Regions from separate parts of the Brevibacterium sp. K11IcPPYGO002 genome, predicted to be linked through region 2. Evidence: predicted binding sites of a transcription regulator. Region 2 holds the regulator's gene; the other holds the start of a gene.

Region 1 (4,399 bases), 1.2 Mb from region 2:
CGGCCGGCGCAGCGGTGCCCATCGACAGGAATCCGCGGCGTCGTCGAACATCGGTGCCATCTCGCTGGTCATCATCCTCGCCCTGGTCGCGGTCCTGCTGGTCGTGGCCGCCATCAACATCATCTTCTCCTCGATGGGCAACCCCGAATCGAAGATCGCCGATCCTCCGGCTTCCGAATCAACATCGGCCGAACCCTCGCCGAGCGAGAGCGAAGTCAGCGTCGCAGACGACTCGATCACCGTCGACGTCCTCAACGGCTCCGGCGTCTCCGGCGCTGCGAAGAAGTTCTCCGAGGCGGTCGAAGAGAAGGGCTGGAAGCTCGGCCAGGTCGGCAACTACTCGACGAATCTCACGGATTCGACGGTGTACTACAACGGCGAAGAGAACGCCTCGCAGGCCAAGCTCGTCGCCAAGTCGCTGGGAGTCTCGGCCACGGAGGCCTCGTCCGACTTCGAAGCCGATATCACCGTCGTCATCTGTTCGGACATCGCCGACCGCGGACCCGAGCCCAGCGAAGGCGGGGACTCGGAGTGACCCGACGCGATTCGGTCGCGCGGCAATGAGACTGCGTCGGCTGGATCGGTTCGGTCTCGATCGCCTCGGCGATGGGGGTATGAGACGGGGACGCCTCGGTCGCGGTTGGGCATAGGGCGGTCGGCCGTCTCGGCGAATTCCTGACCGAACGGTCTGATTCCATTCTTAGCGATCCCCGCTGTGAACAGGGCAGAAACCCTTAGATAACGAATCTATAACAGTGCTGAACCGCTCTAGGTGGGATGCGCGCCTGCGGTAGAGTTGCAACAGCTAGGCAAGCACAGCACCTTGTGTTCTATTCGTGCTTCACCGAGATAATTCTCTAGAGGTCAATGAGAGAAGTCGCGGGGTCAGTTGAGTTTTACTAGCTTCCGTATCTCAGGTGGGGTCATCTGACCGCGGCTGCGATGCGGGATTTCAATGGCACTGCACTGTATGGAGAAGTAATGGCACAAGGTACCGTCAAGTGGTTCAACGCTGAAAAGGGCTATGGTTTCATCACCCTCGAAGGCGACAACCAGGACGTGTTCGTTCACTGGAGCGCAATCCAGATGGACGGCTACCGCTCTCTCGAAGAGGGCCAGCAGGTTCAGTTCGAAGTAGGAGAAGGACAAAAGGGTCCTCAGGCGGAGTCCGTCACCCTCCTCTGAGACTGGCTGCTGTCAGCACAGTTTTCTGATCCGCTGCGGCGGGTGGTCGGAACGGCTTTCGGGCCAACCGGCACCAACCGCACGGGGGAAGCGCCGAGCAGGCAACTGCTCGGCGCTTTTCAGTGCCCGCGGCTTCGAAATTCATATGCGCCGCTCAAGATCACCTCGTATGAATCTTGAAGCCGTTCATGCGAACTGCTCGGGGCTGCAGGGCGTTTCGCGCTGGGCCGAAATGACCTCTTCGCCTTCCTCCGGCGCCCAGAACTCGTGGCTCGCACCTTCCCATGCCCGTCATGGCCCGTCTTGGCGGGCAATGAATATTTGCACTCGCATGGGGAGAGTGCTAAATCTAGTACTGGTGAAAACCGATGGGTTCCCACCAGTCGTCTCGAGAGCGTGGTCCATATGTGGAATGGAACATGCGGACACACTCTCTGCCGTCGCGGGCGCTGACGACTGCTCTGGATTCCCACTCCACTCCATCAGGGAGGATCTAAGCCGCTATGGCAAAGATGATTGCATTCGACGAAGAAGCTCGTCGAGGACTCGAAGCTGGCCTCAACCAGCTTGCGGACGCGGTCAAGGTGACCCTTGGACCCCGCGGTCGCAACGTCGTGCTCGAAAAGCAGTGGGGCGCACCGACCATCACCAATGATGGCGTCTCCATTGCCAAGGAGATCGAACTCGAGGACCCCTACGAGAAGATCGGCGCTGAGCTCGTCAAGGAAGTCGCCAAGAAGACCGACGACGTCGCAGGCGACGGAACCACCACCGCTACCGTGCTCGCACAGGCTCTCGTCCGCGAAGGCCTGCGCAACGTGGCAGCCGGTGCTGATCCGCTCAGCCTCAAGCGCGGCATCGAGAAGGCCGTTGAGGCCGTCACGAACGTCCTGCTGAACAACGCCATCGACATCGAGACCAAGGAACAGATCGCCGCCACCGCAGGCATCTCCGCCGGAGATCCCGCCATCGGTGAACTGATCGCCGAGGCCATCGACAAGGTCGGTAAGGAAGGCGTCGTCACCGTCGAGGAGTCCAACACCTTCGGGCTCGAACTCGAACTGACCGAGGGTATGCGCTTCGACAAGGGCTACATCTCCGGTTACTTCGTCACCGACACCGATCGCCAGGAAGCTGTCCTTGAGGATCCCTACATCCTCATCGTCAACTCCAAGATCTCGAACGTGAAGGACCTGCTGCCCGTCCTCGAGAAGGTTCAGCAGTCCAACAAGCCGCTGTTCATCATCGCCGAAGACGTCGAGGGCGAAGCCCTGGCCGTCCTGGTGCTGAACAAGCTCAAGGGCACCTTCAAGTCCGTGGCCGTCAAGGCTCCGGGCTTCGGTGACCGTCGCAAGGCTCAGCTCGCCGACATCGCCATCCTCACCGGTGGCCAGGTCGTGTCCGAGGAAGTCGGGCTCAAGCTCGACAGCGTGACCACCGACCTGCTGGGCACCGCCCGCAAGGTCGTCATCACGAAGGACGAGACCACCATCGTCGAGGGTGCAGGAGACGCCGAGGAGATCGCCGGACGGGTCGCTCAGATCCGCGCCGAGATCGAGAACTCGGACTCCGACTACGACCGTGAGAAGCTGCAGGAACGTCTGGCCAAGCTAGCCGGCGGTGTTGCAGTCATCAAGGCCGGAGCCGCCACCGAGGTTGAGCTCAAGGAAACCAAGCACCGCATCGAAGATGCCGTGCGCAACGCCAAGGCTGCTGTGGAAGAGGGAATCGTCGCCGGTGGCGGCGTCTCGCTCATCCAGGCGGGCAAGGCCGCTTTCGCGGACCTCGCACTCTCCGGAGACGAGGCCACCGGTGCCAACATCGTCAAGGTTGCCATCGAAGCCCCGCTCAAGCAGATCGCCACGAACGCCGGCCTCGAAGCCGGTGTGGTTGCCGACAAGGTCGCGAACCTCGAAGCCGGATTCGGTCTCAACGCCGCAACCGGTGAGTACGAGGATCTGCTGGCTGCCGGCATCAACGACCCGGTCAAGGTGACCCGCTCTGCCCTGCAGAACGCCGCCTCGATCGCCGGTCTGTTCCTCACCACCGAGTCGGTCGTCGCCGACAAGCCCGAAAAGGCCGCCGCAGGTGCAGACGCAGCTGCCGGCATGGACGGCATGGGTGGAATGGGCGGCATGGGCTTCTGATAGCCACCGCTCGTTCGATCGGCCGTGCCGGTGCCCACAAGGGTGCCGGCACGGCCGTTTTCGTGCTCGGACTCCTGGGCCCCGGCCCGACGGTCAGATCGTTCACGCGGACGTGACCGCTCGTCGTGAGTCGGCGACCGTCATCGCCGAGGATACCCACCGACCCGTTGTTCAGAATCCTCCGCCCGCATAGGCTGTCGGTATGACCTTCACCGGCACCGATGCCTGCGGAAACAGTCCGAAGAACGTCTTCGTCGCAACGTTCGAAGAGAATCTCTTCAACGGCGACCGAGACGCGCTGACCGAGGGGATAGCCGACGACTGCGTCCTCCAGATCGTCCACCCCTCCGAGGTCGAGACCCACACCGGTCGGGGAGCCGTCGTCGAGGCGCTGCTGAAACTGTCCGCTCATTCGCCGGAGGTCGGCCACCTCGAGGCGGCGATCACCCACGGCAAGGCCGCAGCGGCGTGGGGATACTGGCAGGCCGAGGCGGACGGCGACGACCTGCGGCACTTCTCGCACACCATGTGGTTCACCACGCACAAGGCGCAGGACTTCGGGCAGCTCCGGATCTTCCAGGTCTGAGCCGGAAGATCAGGGCCCGTCCAGCCTGAGCCAATTCAGAAGGGAACCGACCTGCAGTCGTCAGCGCTCAGTCCCAGGGGTTGTCGCGGCGATGACGGCGCTGCCCCCGGCCCCGGTCCCTCTCATCGCGGCGGGAGATCTGCCCGGGAGAGTACGGCGGATGAGACGGATGCGGCGGCTGCAGGCCCGTACCGAAGTCGGCTTCGTAATCTCGCTCGGGAGGTTCGCCCTGGTCGAGCTGTCGTTGGGCCTCGGCGTCGCCGAGGTGCGCCCGGGCTCGACGGGTGAGCTCCTTCTTCCGATTGCGGATGATCTCGTCCTTGTGCGCGATGCGCCCCAACCCGCCGAACAGCATGGGCACGATGACGAAGATCGGCCAGAAGAAGATGAACTCACCGCGCGCGATCGACGTGAACGCCCAGATCGCCAGCACGATTCCGACCGGACCCGCGACGGCTCCGAGCAGTGACTGGCGCACCCG
Region 2 (4,399 bases):
ATCCGGGCTGAGATCCCTGCTGAGGGTTCGGCGGCTGAGAGCCGTACTGGGCCGGACCACTCTGCTGCGGCTGCGAACCCTGCGGTGGCTGCTGGGTATACGGCTGCTGCGAGCCCGACTGCGGGGAATAGTTCGGAGGCATCGGCTGTGACTGTCCGTTGCTCGGCTGCTGCGGGTTGTCCGACATGAGAGTCCCTTCAGAGTGTGCGATCACTCCACATTAACCCAGGGAGAGCGGGCTGTCCCAGAGTGCGCGGGATGACGGGGGATGGTCACTTCACGAAGTTGAAGGTGAGCGGAAACTTATACCCCTCGCCCCTGTTCGCTGCGACGGCCGCAATGATGTAGAGGACGCAGTAGACCAGTGGGACGATGAACGCTGCGTACATGATGATGATGCCGATCCCGAAGGTCACCAATGCCAGGATGAAACCGAGGATGCCGAAGACGAAGAGGGCACCGACGGTGACGATCGTGTTCGTGATCAGCGCATTGAGCCCCTGACGCGAATGCTCGCGGACGAACGGCGACTCGTCCTTCTTCACGAGGAACATGATGAGCGGCATGAAGCCGAAGAGAAGCGCGCCGAGGTGTGTCCACAGAGCCGTGGTCCGATCGGGTTCGGGGGCCATCCAGAACTGTTCGGAGCCGGGTCCGTACGCCTGCTCGGGCAGAGAGCGGGAGTCGAACATCGCCGGGTTGTGCATCTGCGGCATGCCGAAACCAGGCTGCGCGCCATATCCAGGCTGTGCGCCGAACGAATGTTGTGAGCCGTACCCCGGCTGCCCACCATATCCCGGCTGCCCACTGTGCGTCTGCGGCTGAGAATACTGCCGGCCCTGCGACGCGTAAGGCTGCTGCGGGCCGGAGGCCTGTGAGTAGTTCGGCGGCATCGGCCGGCTGCCCGGCTGCTCGGGGTGGTGCGACATGGGGATCCTTTCGAAGAACGTCTGCCATTCACACTATCCGAGCCGGGTGTCCCGAGGATGTCGGGGAAGCCTCACTCCTGTGACAGTTTCGGCACACGTCGACAGATCCGCGTGACCACCGCGGGCCACCGCGCGGCACCACCGAAGTCACTCAGCCGACGGTGACGAAATCGATGAGTTCCTCGACCCGACCCGACAGCGTCGGTTCGACATCGGCGATGGTGCTGACCTTCCCGAGGATGCGCACCCAGCCGCGAGCGACGTCCCGATGATCGGCGTGCGGCCATCCGATGCGACGGAGGATTCCCGTCTTCCAATCCTCACCGCGGGGGACGACCGGCCATTGCCGGATGCCGACGACATGGGGCTTCACCGCCTGCCAGATATCGACGTAGGGGTGGCCGATGATATGGACGACATCGCGGTAGCGCGGATCGGCACGGATCGCCTCGGCGATCTTCGATTCCTTCGTCCCGGTCACCAGATGGTCGGCGAGGACACCGACCCGATGGTCGCGATCCGGACCGAAGGCTGCGAGCTTGTCGGCGACGTCGTCGAGACCGCCCAGGGGTTCGACGACGACGCCTTCGATGCGCAGATCATCGCCCCAGATCTTCTCGACGAGCTCGGCATCGTGCTTGCCCTCCACCCAGATCCGCGATCCACGAGCCACCCGGGCCTTCGCCCCGACCACGGCGCGAGACCCGGAAGCCGTCCGCCCGGGCTGCTGCGCCTTCTTCTTCGGCAGCTGCACATCGACGGGCTGACCTTCGAGGAGGAAACCCGGTCCCAAGGGGAAGGCCCGGACTTTGCCGACGCGGTCCTCGAGCTTGACGACGACACCGGCCGTGGTCTTCTCCGCACCGACGACCGCACCGACATAGCCGCTCATCGCATCCTCGAGAACCATGCCCAGGCCGAGCTCGACCTGGCGGGACTTCTTCGGACGGTGCGACGACGGCGAGGAACCGGAGAGCACATCGGGGCCATAGCGATCAAAAGCATTCACGGGCACCCACCATAATCAAGGACGGTCCCGCAGGCGCGCAGACCCGCAGGTCACCCCAGAAATGAATTCCGGGGACGAGAAGCGTAGAATTGGCACTCAGGCTCAAGGAGTGCCAAGTATCGGCACGGGACCGCGATCGGCTGAAGAGACGGAGAGGAGAACCGCGATGAACGACAGCAGACGTGCACAGGTGCTGCGCGCCATCGTCGAGGACTTCGTCGCCACCAACGAACCCGTGGGATCGAAGGCGATCGTCCAGCGCCACACCCTCGGCGTCTCCCCGGCCACGATCCGCAACGATATGGCCCAGCTCGAGCAAGAAGGCTATATCGCCCAACCCCACACCTCGGCCGGTCGGATCCCCACCGATCTCGGCTACCGGATGTTCGTCGACCGCATCGACGAGTTCAAACCGCTGACCACGGCTGAACGCCGCGCGATCTTCCAACTCATCGACGGCGATGTCGATCTCGACGAGATGCTCGACCGCACCGTCCGTGTGCTCTCCGGCCTCACCCGCCAGGTGGCGCTCATCCAATACCCGACGGTGTCGCGGGCGCGCATCAAACACGTCGAGATCGTCGGCCTCGGCCCCGGCCGGATCCTCGTCGTCCTCATCACCGACGCCGGTCAGGTCGAGCAGAAGTCAGTGATCACCCCGACCCCGCTCGACGAGGACGCCGTTCGCGGGCTGCGCGACCAGATCAATGCCGAATTCGCCGGGCGCACGCTTGCGCAGGTATTCGGTTCGGCTCCCACCGCCGAGGCGGTCGCCGCCGAATCGAGTGAGGCGGCTGGGCGTGACGAGTCCGGACTCACACAGATCAGGGCCGCCGTGGTCGACCTCGTCGCCGCGACCCGCGAAGAACGCATCATCATGGCCGGAACTGCGAACCTCGCCCGTTCCGGCAGCGAATTCGGAGAGAAGATGGCCCCGATCCTCGAGGCCTTCGAGGAGCAGGTGGTCCTGCTCCGGCTGCTCACCTCGATGGCCGAAGACCATGAGGGGATCAGCGTGCGCATCGGGCGTGAGAATACTCACGAATCATTCAGCTCGACTTCCGTCGTCGCCGCCGAATATGGTCATGACGCGGGTTCGTCGGCCAGACTGGCGGTGCTCGGCCCGACCCGGATGGACTATCCGACGACGATCTCGGCAGTCCGTGCCGTCGCGAAGTACGTGTCCTCGATCCTCGACCGAGGGTAGGGCCGGTGCAGTGACGACGACCAGGGGTGCCCGCAGTCGGGCAGCACACAACCGGTGAGCACCGCGCAGCAGCGCAGCCACCACCACGAACAGAGAAGACCACTACGTCAGGGAGAGAGAAGTTTCTGTGGCCGATCACTATGAAACACTCGGAGTGTCCAAAGACGCTTCCGCGGCTGAGATCAAGTCGTCGTACCGGAAGCTGGCACGCAAGTACCACCCGGACGTCAATCCCGGTCACGAAGACGAATTCAAAGCCATCTCACTGGCCTACGATGTGCTCTCCGATCCGGAGAAGCGCCGCAACTACGATATGGGCGGCGGCGAGAACGGTCAGGGCTTCCCCGCCGGCGGCGGCTTCGGCGGATTCGGAGACATCTTCGAGACCTTCTTCGGCGGTGGCGGCGGACAGGCCGGAGGCCCGATCCCGCGCACGCAGCGCGGCAAGGACGCCCTCGTCGGCGTCAACATCGACTTGAAGACTGCGGCCTTCGGCGGCACCGTCGATCTCGACGTGACCACTGCGGTCGTCTGCGACACCTGTTCGGGTGCCGGCACGCAGGAGGGCACGAAGATCGAGACCTGCTCGCTGTGCCACGGCGCCGGCAGCGTCCAGCGCATGACGCGGACCCTGCTGGGCCAGATGGTCACGAACCAGACCTGCAACTCCTGCCACGGCTTCGGCACCGTCATCCCCAACCCCTGCCTCAACTGCCAGGGCGACGGACGCGTGCGCAAGCAGCGGACCATGAAGATCCGCATCCCCGCCGGAGTCTCCGACGGCACCCGCATCCAGCTCGGCAGCCAGGGTGAGGTCGGTCCCGGAGGCGGACCCGCCGGTGATCTCTTCGTCGAGGTCATGGTCACCCGCCACGACGTGTTCCAACGCGACGGCGACAACCTCCGGGCTGCGGTCTCGGTGCCGATGACCGCAGCGACCCTGGGCGCGACCATCCCGTTCGAGACCTTCGACGGCACTCAGGACCTCACCATCGCCGCCGGCACCCAGTCCGGCACCGTCGTCAAACTTCCCGGACTCGGCGCCTCCCGCCTGCGCTCGGAGACTCGCGGCGACCTGCTCATCACCGTCGACGTCCTCACCCCGGACTCGCTCGACGACGAACAGCGCGAACTGCTCGAGAAGCTCGCCGAACTGCGCGGAGAAGAGGCGCCGCGGGCCCAGATCTCGACGGAGAACCGCGGAATGTTCTCCCGTATGCGTGAGAGGTTCGCCGGTCGGTGAGTCTTCCCGTC

What was found. Region 2 encodes HrcA, which represses chaperone genes, less so after heat shock. Its sites were predicted from a motif close to TTNGCACTCGNNNNNNNCGAGTGCNAA; they were not measured.
Region 1: the regulator HrcA is predicted to act here: its motif matches at 1,506-1,532, upstream of groL (chaperonin GroEL).

Annotation. Positions count from the first base shown of each region.
Region 1 is NZ_CP131929.1:3,436,752-3,441,150, reverse strand. Features, by position in the region: gene QYM46_RS15850 (LytR C-terminal domain-containing protein) at 1-535, shown strand, start outside; gene QYM46_RS15845 (cold-shock protein) at 982-1,185, shown strand; gene groL (chaperonin GroEL) at 1,689-3,332, shown strand; gene QYM46_RS15835 (hypothetical protein) at 3,535-3,918, shown strand; gene QYM46_RS15830 (DUF1707 SHOCT-like domain-containing protein) at 3,986-4,399, opposite strand, start outside.
Region 2 is NZ_CP131929.1:2,241,797-2,246,195, reverse strand. Features, by position in the region: gene QYM46_RS10275 (DUF4870 domain-containing protein) at 1-187, opposite strand, end outside; gene QYM46_RS10270 (DUF4870 domain-containing protein) at 273-929, opposite strand; gene QYM46_RS10265 (DUF3097 family protein) at 1,081-1,944, opposite strand; gene hrcA (heat-inducible transcriptional repressor HrcA) at 2,105-3,145, shown strand; gene dnaJ (molecular chaperone DnaJ) at 3,273-4,388, shown strand; gene QYM46_RS10250 (16S rRNA (uracil(1498)-N(3))-methyltransferase) at 4,385-4,399, shown strand, end outside.